DNA from 3 places in the Streptococcus mobilis genome. Region 2 is predicted to be linked to each of the others. Evidence: predicted binding sites of a transcription regulator. Region 2 holds the regulator's gene; each other region holds the start of a gene.

Region 1 (3,281 bases), 890 kb from region 2:
ACCTGCGATGGTTGACGCATTGTGCATCTTTTCACGTGAATGGAAGTCCGCATTCTTCACTGAGCTTTCCAAGTTTTCAAAGACAAGTTTAATAGCTTGAAGAGCAAGACCATCAGTGTAGTCACTTGCCATTTGTGATACGTAAGCTTCAGTCGCGTGCGTCAAAACGTCCATACCAGTGTCTGCTGCAACAGATCCAGGAACTGTCAATACCAAGGCAGGGTCTACGATGGCAACAGTTGGTGTCAATGAGTAGTCAGCGATTGGGTATTTACGGTTGTTTTCTTTATCAGAGATAACGGCAAATGGGGTTACTTCAGATCCTGTACCAGATGTAGTTGGGATCGCAATAAATTTGGTCTTCTTACCAAGCAATGGGAACTTGAAGGCACGTTTACGGATATCCATGAATTTTTGAACCAAGTCACGGAAGTCCACTTCTGGTTGTTCGTAGAAGAGCCACATTACTTTAGCCGCATCCATTGGAGATCCACCACCGAGAGCGACGATGGTATCTGGTTTAAAGGCACGCATGATCTCAGTACCACGTTCAACGGTTGTGATATCTGGATCTGGTTCTACGTCTGCAAAGATTTGGTAAACCACCTTGTTGCGACGAAGGTCAAGCTGTTCGATGATACGATCAAGGAAACCAAGCTCTACCATAGCGTGGTCTGTAACGATCATGACACGTTCAACGTCACGACATTTTTGTAGGTATTCAATTGAATCACGTTCAAAGTATGTTTTTGAAGGAAGTTTCATCCATTGCATGTTATTTCTCCGGCGTCCGACTTTTTTGATATTCAAGAGGTTGATGGCACTAACGTTGTCCCCAACAGAGTTGCGTCCGTAAGAACCACATCCAAGTGTCAATGATGGCAAGAAGGCATTGTAAACATCCCCGATACCACCGAAAGTCGAAGGAGAGTTGCAGATAACACGAATAGCTTTGACTGCTTTACCAAATTCTTTGGTCAATTCTTCATCAGCAGTATGGATGGCTGCTGAGTGACCAAGACCGTTGAATTCAACCATTTGGCGAGCTTTGTTAATTCCGTCTTCACGGCTTTCAGATTTCAAAACAGCGATGACTGGTGACAATTTTTCACGAGTCAACGGTTCTTTTTCGCCAACTTCTTTACATTCTGCCGCAAGGATATTGGTTCCTTCCGGTACAGAGAAGCCAGCTTGTTCAGCGATCCATGCTGCTGGTTTCCCAACGATGTCCGCATTCAATTTCGCACCTGCACAGTTCTTGCTGTTGGCTTTTACGCCGAAGCAGAACTCTTCAAGAAGGGCTTTTTCTTTTTTGTTGACAAAGTAAGTGTGGTAAGATTTGAATTCTTCAACAAACTCATCGTAGATTTCTTTATCGATGATGACCGCTTGTTCAGACGCACAGACCATTCCGTTGTCAAATGATTTAGACATGACGATATCGTGTGCTGCTTGGCGGATGTTAGCTGATTTTTCAACATAAGCAGGTACGTTTCCGGCACCTACCCCAAGAGCTGGTTTCCCACATGAGTATGCCGCTTTAACCATGGCATTCCCACCGGTCGCAAGGATCGTAGCAACTCCTTCATGGTTCATAAGGGCACTGGTTGCTTCCATAGAAGGTTGGGTAATCCATTGCACACAGTTCTCAGGTGCTCCAGCTGCAATTGCCGCATCGCGTACGATTTGTGCCGCATGAGCAGATGATTCTTGAGCAGATGGGTGGAAGGCAAAGACGATAGGGTTCCGTGTCTTCAAGGAAATCAATGCTTTAAAGATTGCTGTTGAAGTAGGGTTGGTTGTAGGTGTGATCCCGCAGACAACACCGACTGGCTCAGCAATCAAAGTTAAACCAGTGACGTCATCTTCTGAAATGACACCAACTGTTTTGGTGTGACGCATGTTATTTACTACGTGTTCACAAGCGAACAAGTTCTTAGTCGCCTTGTCTTCAAAGACACCACGACCAGTTTCTTCATAAGCATGAAGAGCGAGCTCACCGTGTGCGTCAAGAGCAGCCACAGATGCTTTCGCTACAATGTAGTCCACTTGCTCCTGGTTCAATTTGCGCATCTCTTCAAGCGCCACAAGCGCTTTTTGCACCAACTCGTCTACATGCTTTTCAGCAGCGAGTTTCTTTTCTTCAGGTGAGAGAGTTTTTTTATCAGCCATTTGATGCTTTCCTCCAATGTTTGAAACCCTTATCCTTTTCTAGAACTTTTTCATGTTTTCGGAAATTTTCAAGAATAGTGTAAGAAATTTCGATTTGTTAATTATTTCACAATATAATTGTACTCTATTTTGAGATTTTTGTAAACACTTCCAAGCAACTTTCACAAAGATTTTTTTGAAGTTTGTGAAAATTTTATCAATCCTATTGCTGTGAAAGCAATTATCTAGCAAAATTGTGAAAAAATAATTAAAAAAATTTTTTCTTCACAAAGTGATATTTTCAATTGATTTTTGTAAGCGTTTTCTTAATCTTACTAAAAAAAGCAGCTTTTTACAAGTAAAAAGTTGCTTTTTGTTTTATTTTGTTAGGATTTGTTTTGTTTCAGTTTCAGAGAAGCATTTTTACTTCTTAACTGGACCTTTTTCAGCCTTGTCAAGAGCTTCTTTGACTGTTTGAGCATAGAGTTCTCCACCATTGGTTTCCATATTGAAGTGAACAGAGTCTGTTCCCACCCAAATATTTGGATTTTCAATTGCTACTTGGTACCAGTCCGCAATGGTGATATAGTCGTATTTCTTAGCTAGTTCCAACTCATAAAGTCGGGTTTGAACCGATTCACTGGACTGATCGTTGGCATATCGACCATCATATGGTGTCACAAGGATCAAGCGACGGCCTTTTGGAAGTTTTTCAACGTACTGATCCAGCAACTCTTTGTAGTTGCTCACGGTATTAGTTCCTAGAGCAATGACTACATTTTTTAGGAGAACTTTATTGGAGATATCGGTCTCAAAGACCTTCATTCCATTTTCCAACTGACGGCTCACCACTGCATCGATCTGGATGCCCGGGATCGCTTTGGTTAGGTAGTCCTGCGCTCGCAAGTTAACCGAATCACCAATCATGGTCACACCATTTGAGACGTTATAGTCTGTTGCAGTTGCATTGTCCACCTGCGTCCGTGTAACCTGCATTTTGCTGTCTGCTTGATTGAGCCCACTCACCACCAAACTCTCATCAAAAGCTCCGACGGTTGGTGCAAAGGCGGAGATTCCGACCATCAAGAGAGCCAGTGGAATCATGAGGTAAAAGATCGGCTTGGTCAAAA
Region 2 (3,281 bases):
AAGGGAAAATCAGTATATAATAAGAGGAGAAAGAGTATGATAAGGAGGTAGAATAGTGACGAAAGAGCGAATTTATCATCTCTTGCATCATTTCTACAATCTCTTAGTAAATGATTTTCCACGAAATGGTTTAATTACGAAAGGAATCTACGAAGTAGAGCAGGTCTACCAAGCTTTAGAGGCCATTCCTCAGAGCCAGGAGTACTTGATCCGCTGTGAAATTCAACAGTTTTTAAAGGAGCTTGAACAAGTTCAAACAGGTTATCAGATCCGCTTTAATAAAGATGAAGTCTTAGTGTTAGATGATTTGAAGGAAGAAATCGCCTGTAAATAATGAAAGGTTGTCGTTTTCTCCATTTATTACGAATTAATAAGTGAGGAGGAAATTATGTACGACATATCATTTATTGAACCATCTTTGCTTCCTAGAGAACGTTTGGTTTCTGAAGGGGTAGATAAGCTGAGTCATCAAGAATTGTTATCCATTCTCTTACGGACAGGCAATAAGCAAAAAAGCGTTTATGAGATTGCACAAGGTCTTCTGAGTTCGGTTAATAGTTTAAAGGAGTTAAGTCAATTAACCCTAGAGGAACTACAGGAAATCTCTGGCATTGGCCGGGTGAAGGCCATCGAACTTCAGGCTGTGATTGAGTTTGGACGAAGGATTCATAAAGACGAATTGATGACTTCCGAACAGATTATGAGCAGCCAGAAATTGGCCCATAAAATTCAACAGGAAATCGGCCATAAGAAACAGGAGCACCTGGTTGCTCTCTATTTAAATACGCAGAATGAAATTATTCATCAGCAGACCATTTTTATTGGAACCGTGAATCGAAGTATTGCGGAGCCACGTGAAATCCTGCATTATGCACTAAAGCACATGGCAACCTCTATCATCTTGGCTCACAATCATCCATCTGGTGCCGTATTTCCCAGTAAAAACGATGATGAAGTAACTCATCGAGTCTTAGAGGCCTGTGAAGTGATGGGTTTAACCTTATTGGATCACTTGATTGTATCTGAAGAAAACTATTATAGTTACCGTGAAGAAACCGATTATTTGGTATAAAAAAGAGAGTGGGACAGAAATCGGTAATTCGTTAGAATTCGATTTCGTCGTCCCACCTCCGCACAGTTGAGTAGGGCTGTAAAAGCTGATGAAATCAGCGTAGTAGAGCCCACTCAACCACTGCGTCTTGCTCGACAATCCAAAAATAATTGAGAGGCTAGGACTTTTGTCCCAGCCTTTTTTCTTTTTAATGTATAAGTCTTTATTCTTCGTTTTTTCGCATGAAATAAAGGAGTGTTTGCAATTCACTGGTGAGATCGACATATTGGACGACGACATCTTTAGGGACTGTCAGATGCACTGGTGAGAAGCTGAGAATTCCCTTGACACCAGCATCTACCAAAAGGCTAGCCACTTCTTGAGCCTTGACGCTTGGAACAGTTAGGATGGCTGTTTGAATGCCTTCTTGTTTGAGCTTTTCTTTAATGGAGGAAATACCGTAAATGGGAATTCCGTCCTTACTTTTGGTATTGATCAGTTCATGATCGTCTAGATCAAACGCCATGACAATTTTCATCTTATTGCGTTCATGGAAGCGATAGTTGAGGAGTGCACTTCCCATATTTCCGATCCCCACAATAGCGACATTGGTAATGGCATTGTCATTTAAGAGATCCGCAAAGAAGTTCATCAGTTTTTTTACGTCATAACCAAATCCACGTCTTCCTAATTCACCAAAATAAGAGAAATCTCGGCGAACAGTAGCAGAGTCAATCCCAATTGCATCAGCAATTTGCTTGGAATTGGCGCGTTCTATTTTTTCAGAGTTAAAGCGTTTAAAAATGCGGTAGTAGAGCGATAAGCGTTTTGCTGTTGCGCGTGGAATTGGAGTATTTTTATCATGTTTCACAATATCACAACCTTTCCCTCTTATTGTATAGGAAGATTGTGAAAAAATCAACTATCTAGAGCGGTTTTTCAAAAATATTTTTGTCTAAAGAAAAAGCTGATGGCAATGGAGAGTTCCATCAGCATCAGCTTAGTTTTCAGCTTGTTCTACCTTTTTCAAAAAAGCATAGAGTCCATCGACTCGTCCTGTATAGGGGAGCTTTTCCCCCTTGTATTCAATGGATACGATTGAGTAAGAGTCAGGCAGGGTTACACAGCCTGAAAAAGCTAGGATACAGGCTGCAAGGTCAGGATAAGTAGTCGTTCGTTCTACTTGGTAGGCGTCGATATAAGTTAAGGTTACCATATTAGGCCTCTGTTTTGTTGAAAATTTCTCTTTCGACAAGACTATCCATTAGGAAATAGAATTTTTGTTGGATAATGTCATTTTCTGGATTTTTAAAGATATTAACCAGGCGAAGCCCAGACTTGTCTGTAATATTGATCTTAAAACCTGTCAAATCTTTATTAAAAATGATTTTAAGTAGGAAGCCTTCGCCGCTATTTGGAACGGCTTCGAGCAAACGATTTAACTCGTAATTTCCAACCTTTGTAACAGCAAATGTATTGTCACGTAAGGTATATTTTTTAACATTTGGGTGTAGACTATAGGTATATTTACAGTCTTTCAATGAAACACTTGTTTCAAAAGCCATATTGTTCTCCTATGATAAAATTTCTTTAAGTTTTGAGAGGAAGTCTTGAACTTCCTCTACGGTATTGAGTTCTGAAAAACTAATTCGAAGGGATTCTTTTAGGCGTGAGCTATCTTTTCCATAGAGTGCCTCAAGGACATGGCTGGGTTGAACTGTACCAGCGGTACAAGCAGAACCTGTAGAGACAGAAATGCCAGCAAGATCGAGTCGCATCAATAATAAATCATTTTGGACACCCGGAAAGCCAAGATTCCAAACAAATGGAAGATGACCGTCATTCGCATTAACGTAGTAGTCGTAGGCTGCTAAACCATTGACTAGTTCTTGGCCGAGTTTTTGAACCTGGTGGAAATTTTCTTCTTGATGAAGTGTAGCTTGCTGAAGCGCGGTTGCCATCCCGACAATAGAAATAAGATTTTCCGTGCTGGCTCTCATCTTACTTTCCTGATCCCCACCATGGATGAGATTATCAAAATCTGGGGTAGCCGCATAAAGGAAGCCAACGCCCTTTGGTCCATGGAATTTGTGGGCAGAAGCACTGAGAAAATCAATTCCCAACTTTTCGGGATAGACAGGGACCTTTCCGATTGCTTGGACAGCATCAACGTGAAAGACAGCTGGATGATCTTTTAAGAGTTCTCCGATTTCTTTAATCGGTAGAAGAT
Region 3 (3,281 bases), 580 kb from region 2:
CATGAACCTCAAGAAGCAGGTCAAGATTTCCTTGGTTGGAAAATACGTAGAATTGCAAGATGCCTACATTTCTGTCGTTGAGGCCTTGAAGCACTCAGGGTACGCCAACGATGCAGAAGTCAAGATTAATTGGGTCAATGCCAATGATGTGACAGCTGAAAATGTGGCAGAACTCCTTGGAGATGCGGATGGAATCATCGTCCCAGGTGGTTTTGGTCAACGGGGAACAGAAGGAAAAATTCAAGCCATCAAGTATGCGCGTGAACAAGATGTCCCAATGTTGGGTGTCTGCTTGGGTATGCAGTTAACCTGTATCGAATTTGCCCGTCACGTTTTAGGCTTGGAAGGGGCCAATTCATCCGAATTGGATCCAGAAACCAAGTATCCAATTATCGATATCATGCGGGACCAAATCGATGTGGAAGACATGGGTGGAACACTCCGTCTCGGTCTTTACCCATCTAAACTCAAACGAGGTTCAAAAGCAGCCGCTGCCTATGACAATCAAGAAGTGGTGCAACGTCGCCACCGTCACCGTTATGAGTTTAACAATGCTTTCCGTGAACAGTTTGAAGAAGCAGGATTTGTCTTCTCAGGCGTTTCACCAGACAACCGTTTGGTCGAAATCGTTGAAATCCCAGAAAACAAATTCTTTGTCGCTTGCCAATATCACCCAGAATTGTCAAGTCGTCCAAACCGTCCAGAAGGACTTTACACAGCCTTTATCACAGCGGCAGTTGAAAACCACGATAGCAAATAAAAATCAAGGGAGCAGGTCGAAGGACCTGCTCCCTTTGTGTGAAAAAATGACAAACTCTGAAAAAAGTTTGAAAAAAATCTTGACAAAAAAGTCGTTGATTGATATACTAGTAAAGTACTCAATCGCGGGGATGGCGGAATTGGCAGACGCGCAGGACTAAGGATCCTGTGACCGCTTTAGGTCGTGAGGGTTCAAGTCCCTCTCTCCGCATCGGATCAAGATAGCTTCGGCTATCTTTTTTTGTTTTCAAATTTCTTTGTGGTAGAATAGGTGTGAGATGAGGTGAGAACATGAAGAAAAAGGATCTGGTTTTGGCCGATGGCCTCTTTGCACTATTGGGAAGTGCCATTAATTTTTTCGGTCCTATCCTGATTTTAGCGATGGCGATAGGCGCATACAAGGATACTTTTAGATATTTTATCGCCTTAAACATATGGAATGTTTTCATTTTTTTAGTGGCGATTGCTTCTAAGTATCTGCTCAGAGATGAAAAAAGGCTGAAAAGATGGATTCCCAATCTCTTTTTGATAGCGGGCTTTATTCTCTTTCTTGCCTCAATCCTTGCTGTGTGTGAGAATATTCCCTTTCTTGAGGGATTGGTAAACGGACTTCTTGGGAAAATGTTTACCGACAGTCAGTTATTTGCTGCTTATTTCTATTCTCAATGGGTCGCAGGAGGACTCCTTGTGATTTGCGGGATTGCCTTTCTCCTTTCACTAAAAAATTTTAAAGAAGAGAATTGAAGGGGGTGTAAGTCCCCTTCTTTTACTTGTTTACTAGGATGAAAGCCTTAGGAGATAGGAGATTCCGCCCTAATTATCATAAGAAAGTGCTTAAAGACACAGGAAAAGCTAGCAATTTCATCTAAAAAGTGATAAAATAAACAATGTAAGTGGGATCAATCCCACAAAAATTTATAGGAGGCCTATGACAAATGGCAATCGTTTCAGCAGAAAAATTTGTCCAAGCAGCTCGTGACAATGGTTATGCAGTTGGTGGATTTAACACAAACAACCTTGAGTGGACTCAAGCTATCTTGCGTGCAGCAGAAGCTAAGAAAGCTCCAGTACTTATCCAAACTTCTATGGGTGCTGCTAAATACATGGGTGGTTACAAAGTAGCTCGCAACTTGATCGCTAACCTTGTAGAATCAATGGGTATCACTGTACCAGTTGCTATTCACCTTGACCATGGTCACTACGACGATGCTCTTGAATGTATCGAAGCTGGTTACACTTCAATCATGTTTGACGGTTCACACCTTCCAGTTGAAGAAAACCTTAAATTGGCGAAAGATGTCGTTGAAAAAGCTCATGCTAAAGGTATCTCAGTAGAAGCTGAAGTTGGTACTATCGGTGGTGAAGAAGACGGTATCATCGGTGACGGTGAATTGGCACCAATCGAAGATGCTAAAGCAATGGTTGCTACAGGAATCGACTTCTTGGCTGCAGGTATCGGTAACATCCACGGTCCTTACCCAGCAAACTGGAAAGGTCTTCACCTTGACCACTTGCAAAAATTGACTGAAGCTGTTCCAGGATTCCCAATCGTATTGCACGGTGGATCAGGTATCCCTGATGATCAAATCCAAGCAGCGATCAAACTTGGTGTTGCGAAAGTTAACGTGAACACTGAATGCCAAATCGCATTTGCAAATGCTACTCGTCAATTCGTACGTGAATACGATGCAAACGAAGCAGAATACGACAAGAAGAAACTCTTCGACCCACGTAAATTCTTGAAACCAGGTTTCGAAGCAATTACTGCAGCCGTTGAAGAACGTATCGACGTATTCGGTTCAGAAGGCAAAGCTTAATTAAAAACAGGAAAGCAAGGTCCCATGTGGATCTTGTTTTTTTGTTTGGGAAAGGTTGCTTCCAGAGGTTAATTTTTGTACAATATGCCTATGAAAAAATTCAAACTGTGGAGCTGGATCGTTTGTGGCTTTCTCCTGCTCTTTTTAGGTGCTACATTTGTTTTTCATCAATTCAGTTTACGAAATGAAAGTAAGCTTCTCACACCCATTGGTAAACAAGTTACAGTCAATGGACATCGAATGAATGTCTCTGTTAAAGGAGAAGGGCCTCAAACAATCGTTTTTCTTTCAGGTGCTGGTATCGCTTCCCCTGTCCTAGACTTTAAGAATCTATCAGATTCCCTATCCAAAAAATACAAGGTTGTTATCGTGGAGCGAGCAGGGTATGGTTTTAGCGAAGATAGTGATCGTTCAAGAGATGTGATGGGGGTCCTTTCTGAGACGCGTCAAGCTTTGGCGCAAGCTCATGTTTCAGGACCTTATGTGATTATTTCGCATTCTATGGCTAGTTTAGAGAGTCTTGCTTGGCAAGAGAAATATCCGAATGAAGTGAAGGCTTTGATTGGCCTGGATTGGGCCTTGCCAGCGAGTTATGAAGATTTAAAGGATAATCAGGCCTTGCTTACTGTGGCTTATTGGAGCAGTAAGATTGGCTTATTACGCTATTTCCCTGAGTCCTTTTATATAAAAAATCCAACTCTGACT

Evidence for each region. Region 2 encodes Rex, which represses fermentation and respiration genes when NADH is low (regulators of the CRP and FNR family bind a similar motif). Its sites were predicted from a motif close to TTGTGAANTANTTCACAA; they were not measured.
Region 1: the regulator Rex is predicted to act here: its motif matches at 2,267-2,284, upstream of adhE (bifunctional acetaldehyde-CoA/alcohol dehydrogenase).
Region 3: the regulator Rex is predicted to act here: its motif matches at 1,630-1,647, upstream of AC6IZR_RS09060 (class II fructose-bisphosphate aldolase).

The regions. Positions count from the first base shown of each region.
Region 1 covers NZ_AP041823.1:76,520-79,800, forward strand. Annotated here, with positions in the region: gene adhE (bifunctional acetaldehyde-CoA/alcohol dehydrogenase) at 1-2,172, opposite strand, end outside; gene AC6IZR_RS00460 (acyltransferase family protein) at 2,575-3,281, opposite strand, start outside.
Region 2 covers NZ_AP041823.1:1,295,586-1,298,866, reverse strand. Annotated here, with positions in the region: gene AC6IZR_RS06130 (hypothetical protein) at 56-334, shown strand; gene radC (RadC family protein) at 389-1,072, shown strand; gene AC6IZR_RS06120 (redox-sensing transcriptional repressor Rex) at 1,275-1,922, opposite strand; gene AC6IZR_RS06115 (DUF4649 family protein) at 2,052-2,267, opposite strand; gene AC6IZR_RS06110 (DUF1831 domain-containing protein) at 2,269-2,616, opposite strand; gene AC6IZR_RS06105 (cysteine desulfurase family protein) at 2,626-3,281, opposite strand, start outside.
Region 3 covers NZ_AP041823.1:1,878,110-1,881,390, reverse strand. Annotated here, with positions in the region: gene pyrG (CTP synthase) at 1-760, shown strand, start outside; tRNA gene AC6IZR_RS09070 (tRNA-Leu) at 885-970, shown strand; gene AC6IZR_RS09065 (hypothetical protein) at 1,051-1,503, shown strand; gene AC6IZR_RS09060 (class II fructose-bisphosphate aldolase) at 1,695-2,576, shown strand; gene AC6IZR_RS09055 (alpha/beta fold hydrolase) at 2,661-3,281, shown strand, end outside.